DNA from 2 places in the Aquariibacter lacus genome. Region 2 is predicted to be linked to the other one. Evidence: riboswitches for the same ligand, from Rfam matches in the RefSeq annotation. Region 2 holds a riboswitch; the other holds the start of a gene.

Region 1 (4,204 bases), 350 kb from region 2:
CGCTCGGCCTGCCGGGGCACCGTCGTCGTCTCGGCCGCGCGCAGCACGATCAGCGGCTTCTTGACGGCCGCGAGGGAGACACCGGCCCGCCCGCCCCCCGCATGCGCCGCGCCCTGCATCAGCAGGGCAAGCACCATGGCGACCAGCAAGCAGCCCGCAGCCAACCAGCCGACACGGGCAGGGCGGGCGGGGGGCGGCACGGGCATACGGGCATTGTGCCCAGCGCAGGGGGCCGCGCCCGCCGACAATCGGCCGCCGCCCTCGCCCGAACCTGCCGTGATCCTGCGCCACGCCTTCATCCCCCCGGACAACACCCGGCTGGCCCACCTCTGCGGCCCGCTCGACGAGCACCTGCGCCGCATCGAGTCCGCGCTGGGTGTGCGGATCAGCCGCCGCAACGAGAGCTTCCGGGTCGAGGGGCCGCGCGGCGCGGCCGAGTCGGCGGTGGCCTTGCTGCAAAGCTTCTACCCGCGCGCGGCCCGGCCCATCCCGCCGGAGATGCTGCAACTCGCCCTGGTCTCGGCCCAGCGTGGCGAGACCACGCCCGATCCGGCCGAGGATCCGGAGGCCCTGGTGCTGCGCACCCGCCGCAGCGACCTGGCCGGCCGCACGCCCAACCAGATCCTCTACTTGCGCAACATCCTTGCGCACGACCTCAGCTTCGGCATCGGCCCGGCCGGCACCGGCAAGACCTTCCTGGCCGTGGCCTGCGCCGTCGATGCGCTGGAGCGCAACCAGGTCCAGCGCATCGTGCTGACCCGCCCGGCCGTCGAGGCCGGCGAGCGCCTGGGCTTCCTGCCCGGCGACTTGGCGCAGAAGGTCGATCCCTACCTGCGCCCGCTCTATGACGCGCTCTACGACCTGATGGGCTTCGACCGGGTGAGCAAGGCCTTCGAGAAGGGCACGATCGAGATCGCGCCGCTGGCTTTCATGCGCGGCCGCACGCTCAACCATGCCTTTGTCCTCCTTGACGAGGCGCAGAACACCACGCCCGAGCAGATGAAGATGTTCCTGACCCGGCTGGGCTTCGGCAGCAAGGCCGTGGTCACCGGCGATGTCAGCCAGATCGACCTGCCCAAGGGCACCGAAAGCGGCTTGATCGAGGCCGAACGCGTGCTGCGCCGCGTGCGCGGCCTGGCCTTCACGCGCTTCGGCTCGGCCGATGTGGTGCGCCATCCGCTGGTGGCGCGCATCGTCGAGGCCTACGAATCCGACGGCCGGCTCGGCCCGGCCGTTTGAGCCCTGCTGTGTGAGCCCCGCCGCCATGCCCCGCCCGCCCGCCCGCCCGTCGCTGCAACTCTCGCTGCAATTCGCCGATGCCCGCCACCGCGCCCTGCTGCCGCGCCATCTGGTGCAGCGCTGCCTGCGTGCGGCGCTGGAGGCGCCCGCCGCGCTGACCGTGCGCATCGTCGGTGCCGAGGAAGGCCAGGCCCTGAACCGCGACTACCGCGGCAAGGATTACGCGACCAATGTGCTGACCTTCGCCTACGGCGAGGACGAGACCGACCCGGACGGCCCGCCGCTGAGCGCCGACCTGATCCTTTGCGCGCCGGTCGTCGAGGCCGAGGCCGAGGCCGCCGGCCGGCCGCTCGTCGCGCATTACGCGCACCTGCTGGTCCACGGCGCCCTGCATGCCCAGGGCTGGGACCATGAACTGGAAGACGAGGCCGAGGCCATGGAGGCGCGCGAATCGGCCCTGCTCACCGCCCTGGGCTGGCCCGACCCCTACGCCGCACGCTGAGCCGCGGCCCCGGCCGTGCAAGCTGACACGAACCGCGGGCCGCTGCGCAGGGACATTCGGGATTTCACCCGGGCGGGCGCCGAGGCCCCTAGAATCCGTCTCGTTCGAGGAGCGTTGCAACCGTCCCCCCGCCCCCCGGGTGGCTGACGGCCAGGCTCGAACCCTTCTTCAAGGCAACGGCGCTCACCCGCAGACCCCTGCCTGGTGAGCGTCGAACCCCGCGTCCTGCGGGTGGGCCTTCCGGGTGGCTGTCGCGGTGAATCCCACCGGAGCTCCCATGAACGCACCCGTCAATACCGCCATCCTCCAAAAGGATTTCCACGTCGCCGACCTGTCGCTGGCCGACTGGGGCCGCAAGGAAATCAAGATCGCCGAGACCGAAATGCCCGGTCTGATGGCCATCCGCGAAGAGTTCGCGAAGAGCCAGCCGCTCAAGGGCGCGCGCATCACCGGCTCGCTGCACATGACCATCCAGACCGCCGTGCTGGTCGAGACCCTGCAGGCCCTGGGCGCCCAGGTTCGCTGGGCCTCGTGCAACATCTTCTCGACCCAGGACCATGCCGCTGCCGCGCTGGTCGCCGCCGGCACCCCGGTCTTCGCCTACAAGGGCGAGACCCTGGCCGACTACTGGGACTACACCCATCGCATCTTCGAATTCGGCGCCGCCGGCACCGAAGGCGAAGGCCCGAACATGATCCTGGACGACGGCGGCGACGCGACGCTGCTGATGCACCTGGGCAAGAAGGCCGAGAAGGACCTGTCGGTGCTGGACAACCCGGGCAGCGAGGAAGAGGTCTGCCTCTTCACCGCCATCAAGGCCAAGCTGGCGCAGGACGCGACCTGGTACAGCCGCAAGAGCGCCCAGATCCTCGGCGTGACCGAGGAGACCACCACCGGCGTGCTGCGTCTCAACGAGATGTCGGCCAAGGGCACGCTGATGTTCCGCGCCATCAACGTCAACGACAGCGTCACCAAGAGCAAGTTCGACAACCTCTACGGCTGCCGCGAATCGCTGGTCGACTCGATCAAGCGCGCCACCGACGTGATGATCGCCGGCAAGATCGCCGTGGTCGCCGGCTACGGCGATGTGGGCAAGGGCTCGGCCCAGGCCCTGCGCGCGCTGAGCGCCCAGGTCTGGGTGACCGAGATCGACCCCATCAATGCCCTGCAGGCCGCGATGGAAGGCTACAAGGTCGTGACCATGGAGTACGCCGCCGACAAGGCCGACATCTTCGTGACCGCCACCGGCAACAAGAGCGTGCTGCGCTACGAGCACATGGCCGCCATGAAGGATGAGGCCATCGTCTGCAACATCGGCCACTTCGACAACGAGATCGACGTGGTCTCGCTCGAAGGCCTGGTCTGGGACGAGATCAAGCCGCAGGTCGACCACATCACCTTCCCGGACGGCAAGAAGATCACCCTGCTGGCCAAGGGCCGCCTGGTCAACCTGGGCTGCGCCACCGGCCACCCCAGCTTCGTGATGTCGTCGAGCTTCGCGAACCAGACGATCGCCCAGATCGAGCTGTTCACCAAGCCCGAGGCCTACGAGGTGGGCAAGGTCTATGTGCTGCCCAAGCACCTCGACGAGAAGGTGGCCCGCCTGCACCTGAAGAAGGTCGGCGCGCAACTGACCGAGCTGACCGACGAGCAGGCCGCCTACATCGGCGTGAAGAAGGAAGGCCCGTACAAGGCCGACACGTACCGGTATTGAGCCCCCCCTACGGCCTTCGGCCGCCCCCTCAAGGGGGCGACGCGGGTGGACCGGCGGAGCCGGATCTACCGCTTCTGTCGGGGGCATGCAGGGGTCTGCGTGCTTTGTTGCCGGCGCCGAGGCGTTCGCTGGAACCGCGCTGAGGTCCGGGTCGTCCTTCATCTGTCATGCCGCGAATTGATCAGTTGCTTGTGCAGCGCGGGCTGGCCCCGAGCCGTTCGGCTGCGCAGCGGCTGATCGAGCATGGCGCGGTGTGCTGGCGGATGGCGCCGGACCAGCCCTGGCAGCTTCCGCGCAAGGCCGGCGAGGCCTTGACGGAGGCCTGCGAGCTGCAAGTCACCGACGATGCCGAGACCCGCTGGGTTTCGCGCGGCGGGCTCAAGCTGGAATCTGCGCTGGCCTGCACCGGTCTCGACCCGGCCGGCTTGCAGGCACTGGACGTGGGCCAGAGCACCGGCGGCTTCAGCGAGCTGCTGCTGGCGCGCGGCGCGGCGCGGGTGGTCGGCTTCGATGTCGGCCACGGGCAGTTGCATCCGCGGCTGGCCGGGCATCCGCGATTGCTCGCGCTCGAAGGCCTGCATGTGCGGCAACTGGCCGGCTCGGCGCTGGCGGATGCGGCACCGGCCGGCGGCTTCGACCTGCTGGTCGGCGACCTGTCCTTCATCCCCATGAGCCGTGTGCTGCCCGATCTCGCGCCCTGGCTGCGGCCTGGCGGCCAGGCCCTGCTGCTGATCAAGCCGCAGTTCGAG
Region 2 (4,204 bases):
GCGCTGGCCCTGGCCGCCTCCGAACCTGACGAAGAGGCCATCGAGGCCTACCTGGCCGGCTACAGCCACCTGCCCAGCCAGCCCCTGGTCCAGCACTGACCTTTCCACGAGGGGGGAAAGACTCAGGGTTGACCCGGGCGGGCTTTCTACAATCGTCGCATGGACATGCCCACCCCCCTCCCCATCGAACGCCGCCCCTACACCCGCGGGGCCGCGCTGGCCGAGCAGATGGCCAAGCGCATCGTCATCCTCGATGGTGCGATGGGCACCATGATCCAGCGCTACAAGCTGGGCGAGGCCGACTACCGCGGCGAGCGCTTCAAGGACCATCCCCGGGACCTGAAGGGCAACAACGAGCTGCTGGTCTTCACCCGGCCCGATGTGATCTCGGCCATCCATGAGGGCTACCTGGCCGCCGGGGCGGACCTGATCGAGACCAACACCTTCGGCGCGACCACCGTCGCCCAGGAGGACTACGACCTGGCCTCGGTCGCCCGCGAGATGAACGTGGCCGGTGCCCGCCTGGCCCGCGCCGCCTGCGACAAGTTCAGCACGCCGGACAAGCCGCGCTTCGTGGCCGGCGCCTTCGGCCCGACGCCCAAGACCGCCAGCATCAGCCCGGACGTGAACGATCCGGGCGCGCGCAATGTCGACTTCGAGACCCTGCGCGCGGCTTATTACGAGCAGGGCGAGGCCCTGCTGGAAGGCGGGGCCGATGTCTTCCTGGTCGAGACCATCTTCGACACGCTGAATGCCAAGGCCGCGATCTTCGCGATCGACGAATTGTTCGAGGCCACCGGCGAGCGCCTGCCCATCATCATCAGCGGCACGGTGACCGATGCCTCGGGCCGCATCCTCAGCGGCCAGACGGTGACGGCCTTCTGGCATTCGGTGCGTCATGCCCACCCCATCGCCATCGGCCTGAACTGCGCCCTGGGCGCCGCGCTGATGCGGCCCTACATCGAGGAGCTGCACAAGGCGGCGCCCGATGTCTACTTGTCCTGCTACCCGAACGCCGGCCTGCCCAACCCGATGAGCGACACCGGCTTCGACGAGACGCCGGAAGTCACGGGCCGCATGGTCGAGGGCTTCGCGCAGGCGGGCTTCCTCAACATCGCCGGCGGCTGCTGCGGCACCACGCCCGAGCACATCGCCGAGATTGCCAAGCGCGTGAGCGCCTACCGGCCGCGCGCCTTGCGCAGCGGCTGGCTCAGCAGCCTGCGCGAAGAGGCCTGAGTCTGGCGGCCGGGGCGGAAGCGCCCCGGCCCGCGCCGGGCGCGCTCAGGGCCTGTCGCGCAGGATGATTTCCACCGACGTCCCGTCGGTGGGGGGCAGCATGCGGAGGCGACTGGCCTCGACGCCGCGCCGCAACAGCGGCTCGCGCAGGGTGGCGCCGCGCTGGGCGGCCTGGGCGGCGGCGGCCATCCCTTGCAGGCCCGGGTCGACCAGGGGCCGCAGGCCGATCTCGCAGTGCGCCGCATACGGCTTGAAGCCGATGGCGACCTGCTCCAGCACCGCCTCCAGGGGCCGCAGCGCGGCCGCCTGGCCGCTTGCATGGGCAAAGCGCTCGGGCACGCGCAGGCGCAGCTCGCGCCCCACCGTTTCCACCGTCACCGGCGTGGCGGCCAGCACGTCGACCAGGCGCCGCCGCTGGGCGGCGAGGGCGGGCGAGAGGCCGCCGCGCCGTTCGCGCTCGCGCTCGCTGGTCGAGCCACGCGGTGCCGGGCGCTCCGGCGGGATCGCACAGGACGCCAGCAGCAGGCCCAGGGCGGCCAGCGCGAGGCGGCGCCTGGCTTCGCGGGCCGGCGCTCGGGTGGATCGGACGGATCGGGCGGGAGGGTGGGGCAGCTTCGGCATGGCCCGATTGCACCCCGGGCGCGCGATGCGGGCAAGCGCCCTTGTCGGCAGTCAGCTAGCACGGCACGCGGATCGATAGAATCCGGCCCGTCCCGAGGAGCGCTGCGACCGCGCCCCGCCCGGCATCTACCGGGGGTGTGGCCAGGCTCGGGGCCGTGGTGATCGGCCGTTCCCGCCCGGGGCGGCGGCTCCCAGAAGACAACGGCGCTCACCCCCGCCTGCACGGGCGCGCCGGGTGAGCCGGCCCCCGCTGCAGCTTTCGATCGTGACCCGCCGCAGCCCGCCATGTCCGACGCCGTGCAGACCCCTTCCGTCCCCCCGATGCGCCTGTCCGGCCTGGAGCCGGTGGCCCTCGACCGCGGCGCGCTCTTCGTCAACATCGGCGAGCGCACCAATGTGACCGGCTCCAAGGCCTTTGCCCGGATGATCCTGGAGGGTCGCTACGAAGATGCCCTGGCTGTCGCCCGCCAGCAGGTGGAGAACGGCGCCCAGGTCATCGACATCAACATGGACGAGGCCATGCTGGACAGCCAGGCCGCCATGGTGCGCTTCCTGAACCTGATCGCCGGCGAGCCCGAGATCGCCAAGGTGCCGATCATGATCGACAGCTCCAAGTGGAGCGTGATCGAGGCCGGCCTGCGCTGCATCCAGGGCAAGGGCATCGTCAACTCGATCAGCCTGAAGGAGGGCGAGGCCGAGTTCAAGCGCCAGGCCACCCTGGTCAAGCGCTACGGCGCGGCCACCGTGGTGATGGCCTTCGACGAGCAGGGCCAGGCCGACACCTTCGCGCGCAAGACCGAGATCTGCGCCCGGGCCTACCGCATCCTGGTCGACGAGGTCGGCTTCCCGCCCGAGGACATCGTCTTCGACCCCAACATCTTCGCCATCGCCACCGGCATCGAGGAGCACGACAACTACGCGGTCGACTTCATCAACGCCACCCGCTGGATCAAGCAGAACCTGCCGGGTGCGAAGGTGAGCGGCGGCGTGTCGAATGTGAGTTTCAGCTTCCGCGGCAACGACCCGGTGCGCGAGGCCATCCACACCGTCTTCCTGTACCACGCGATCCAGGCCGGCATGGACATGGGCATCGTCAATGCCGGCATGGTCGGCGTCTACGACGACCTCGATGCCGAGCTGCGCGAGCGGGTGGAGGACGTGGTGCTCAACCGGCGCAAGGATGCGGGCGAGCGCCTGATCGAGATCGCCGACCGCGCCAAGAGCGCCGGCAAGGACGACAGCGCCCGCAATGCCTGGCGTGCGCTGCCGATCGAGGAGCGCCTCTCCCACGCCCTGGTGCACGGCATCAACGAGTTCATCGTCGAGGACACCGAGACGATGTGGCAGCAGATCGCCGCCGGCGGCGGCCGGCCGCTGCACGTGATCGAAGGCCCGCTGATGGCCGGCATGAATGTGGTCGGCGACCTCTTCGGCCAGGGCAAGATGTTCCTGCCGCAGGTGGTCAAGAGCGCGCGGGTGATGAAGCAGGCGGTGGCCCATTTGCTGCCCTACATCGAGGCCGAGAAGAAGGCCCTGATCGATGCCGGTGGCGAGGCCAAGCCCAAGGGCAAGATCGTCATCGCCACCGTCAAGGGCGATGTGCACGACATCGGCAAGAACATCGTCACGGTGGTCTTGCAGTGCAACAACTTCGAGGTCGTGAACATGGGGGTCATGGTCCCCTGCCAGGACATCCTCAAGAAGGCCAAGGAAGAGGGCGCGGACATCATCGGCCTGTCCGGCCTGATCACGCCCAGCCTGGAGGAAATGCAGCATGTGGCCGCCGAGATGGAGCGCGACGACTGGTTCCGCACGCGCGGCACGCCGCTGCTGATCGGCGGCGCGACCTGCAGCCGCGTGCACACCGCGGTGAAGATCGCGCCCAAGTACACCGGCCCGGTGGTCTACGTGCCCGATGCCTCGCGCAGCGTGGGCGTCTGCGCCGAGCTGCTGAGCGATGAGCGCGCCAAGGCCTACATCGCCGAGCTGCACCGCGACTACGACAAGGTGCGCGAGCAGCATGCCAACAAGAAGGCCACGCCGATGGTGACACTGGCCCAGGCGCGGGCCAACAAGACGCCGATCGACTGGTCGGCCTGGCAGCCGACGGTGCCGAGCTTCCTAGGCCGCCGCGTCTTCCGCAATGTCGACCTGAACGAGCTGGCCGCCTGCATCGACTGGGGCCCCTTCTTCCAGACCTGGGACCTGGCCGGGCCCTTCCCGGCCATCCTCAAGGACGAGATCGTCGGCGCCGAGGCGCAGCGCGTCTTCAGCGACGGCAAGCGCATGCTCAAGCGCGCCATCGATGGTCGCTGGCTGCAAGCCCACGGCGTGGTCGGTCTGTATG

What was found. A riboswitch is a leader RNA that binds a small molecule or an ion and turns the genes downstream of it on or off. The one in region 2 is predicted to bind S-adenosylhomocysteine.
Region 1: linked by a shared signal. The riboswitch ahead of ahcY (adenosylhomocysteinase) and the one ahead of metH (methionine synthase) in region 2 are both predicted to bind S-adenosylhomocysteine.

What each region holds. Positions count from the first base shown of each region.
Region 1 covers NZ_JAERRA010000001.1:618,085-622,288, forward strand. Annotated here, with positions in the region: gene JI742_RS02835 (sensor histidine kinase) at 1-206, opposite strand, end outside; gene JI742_RS02840 (PhoH family protein) at 277-1,239, shown strand; gene ybeY (rRNA maturation RNase YbeY) at 1,265-1,741, shown strand; S-adenosyl-L-homocysteine riboswitch at 1,842-1,933, shown strand; gene ahcY (adenosylhomocysteinase) at 2,019-3,455, shown strand; gene JI742_RS02855 (TlyA family RNA methyltransferase) at 3,623-4,204, shown strand, end outside.
Region 2 covers NZ_JAERRA010000001.1:270,230-274,433, reverse strand. Annotated here, with positions in the region: gene JI742_RS01275 (BTH_I0359 family protein) at 1-99, shown strand, start outside; gene JI742_RS01270 (homocysteine S-methyltransferase family protein) at 166-1,236, shown strand; gene JI742_RS01265 (hypothetical protein) at 1,282-1,857, opposite strand; S-adenosyl-L-homocysteine riboswitch at 1,946-2,074, shown strand; gene metH (methionine synthase) at 2,179-4,204, shown strand, end outside.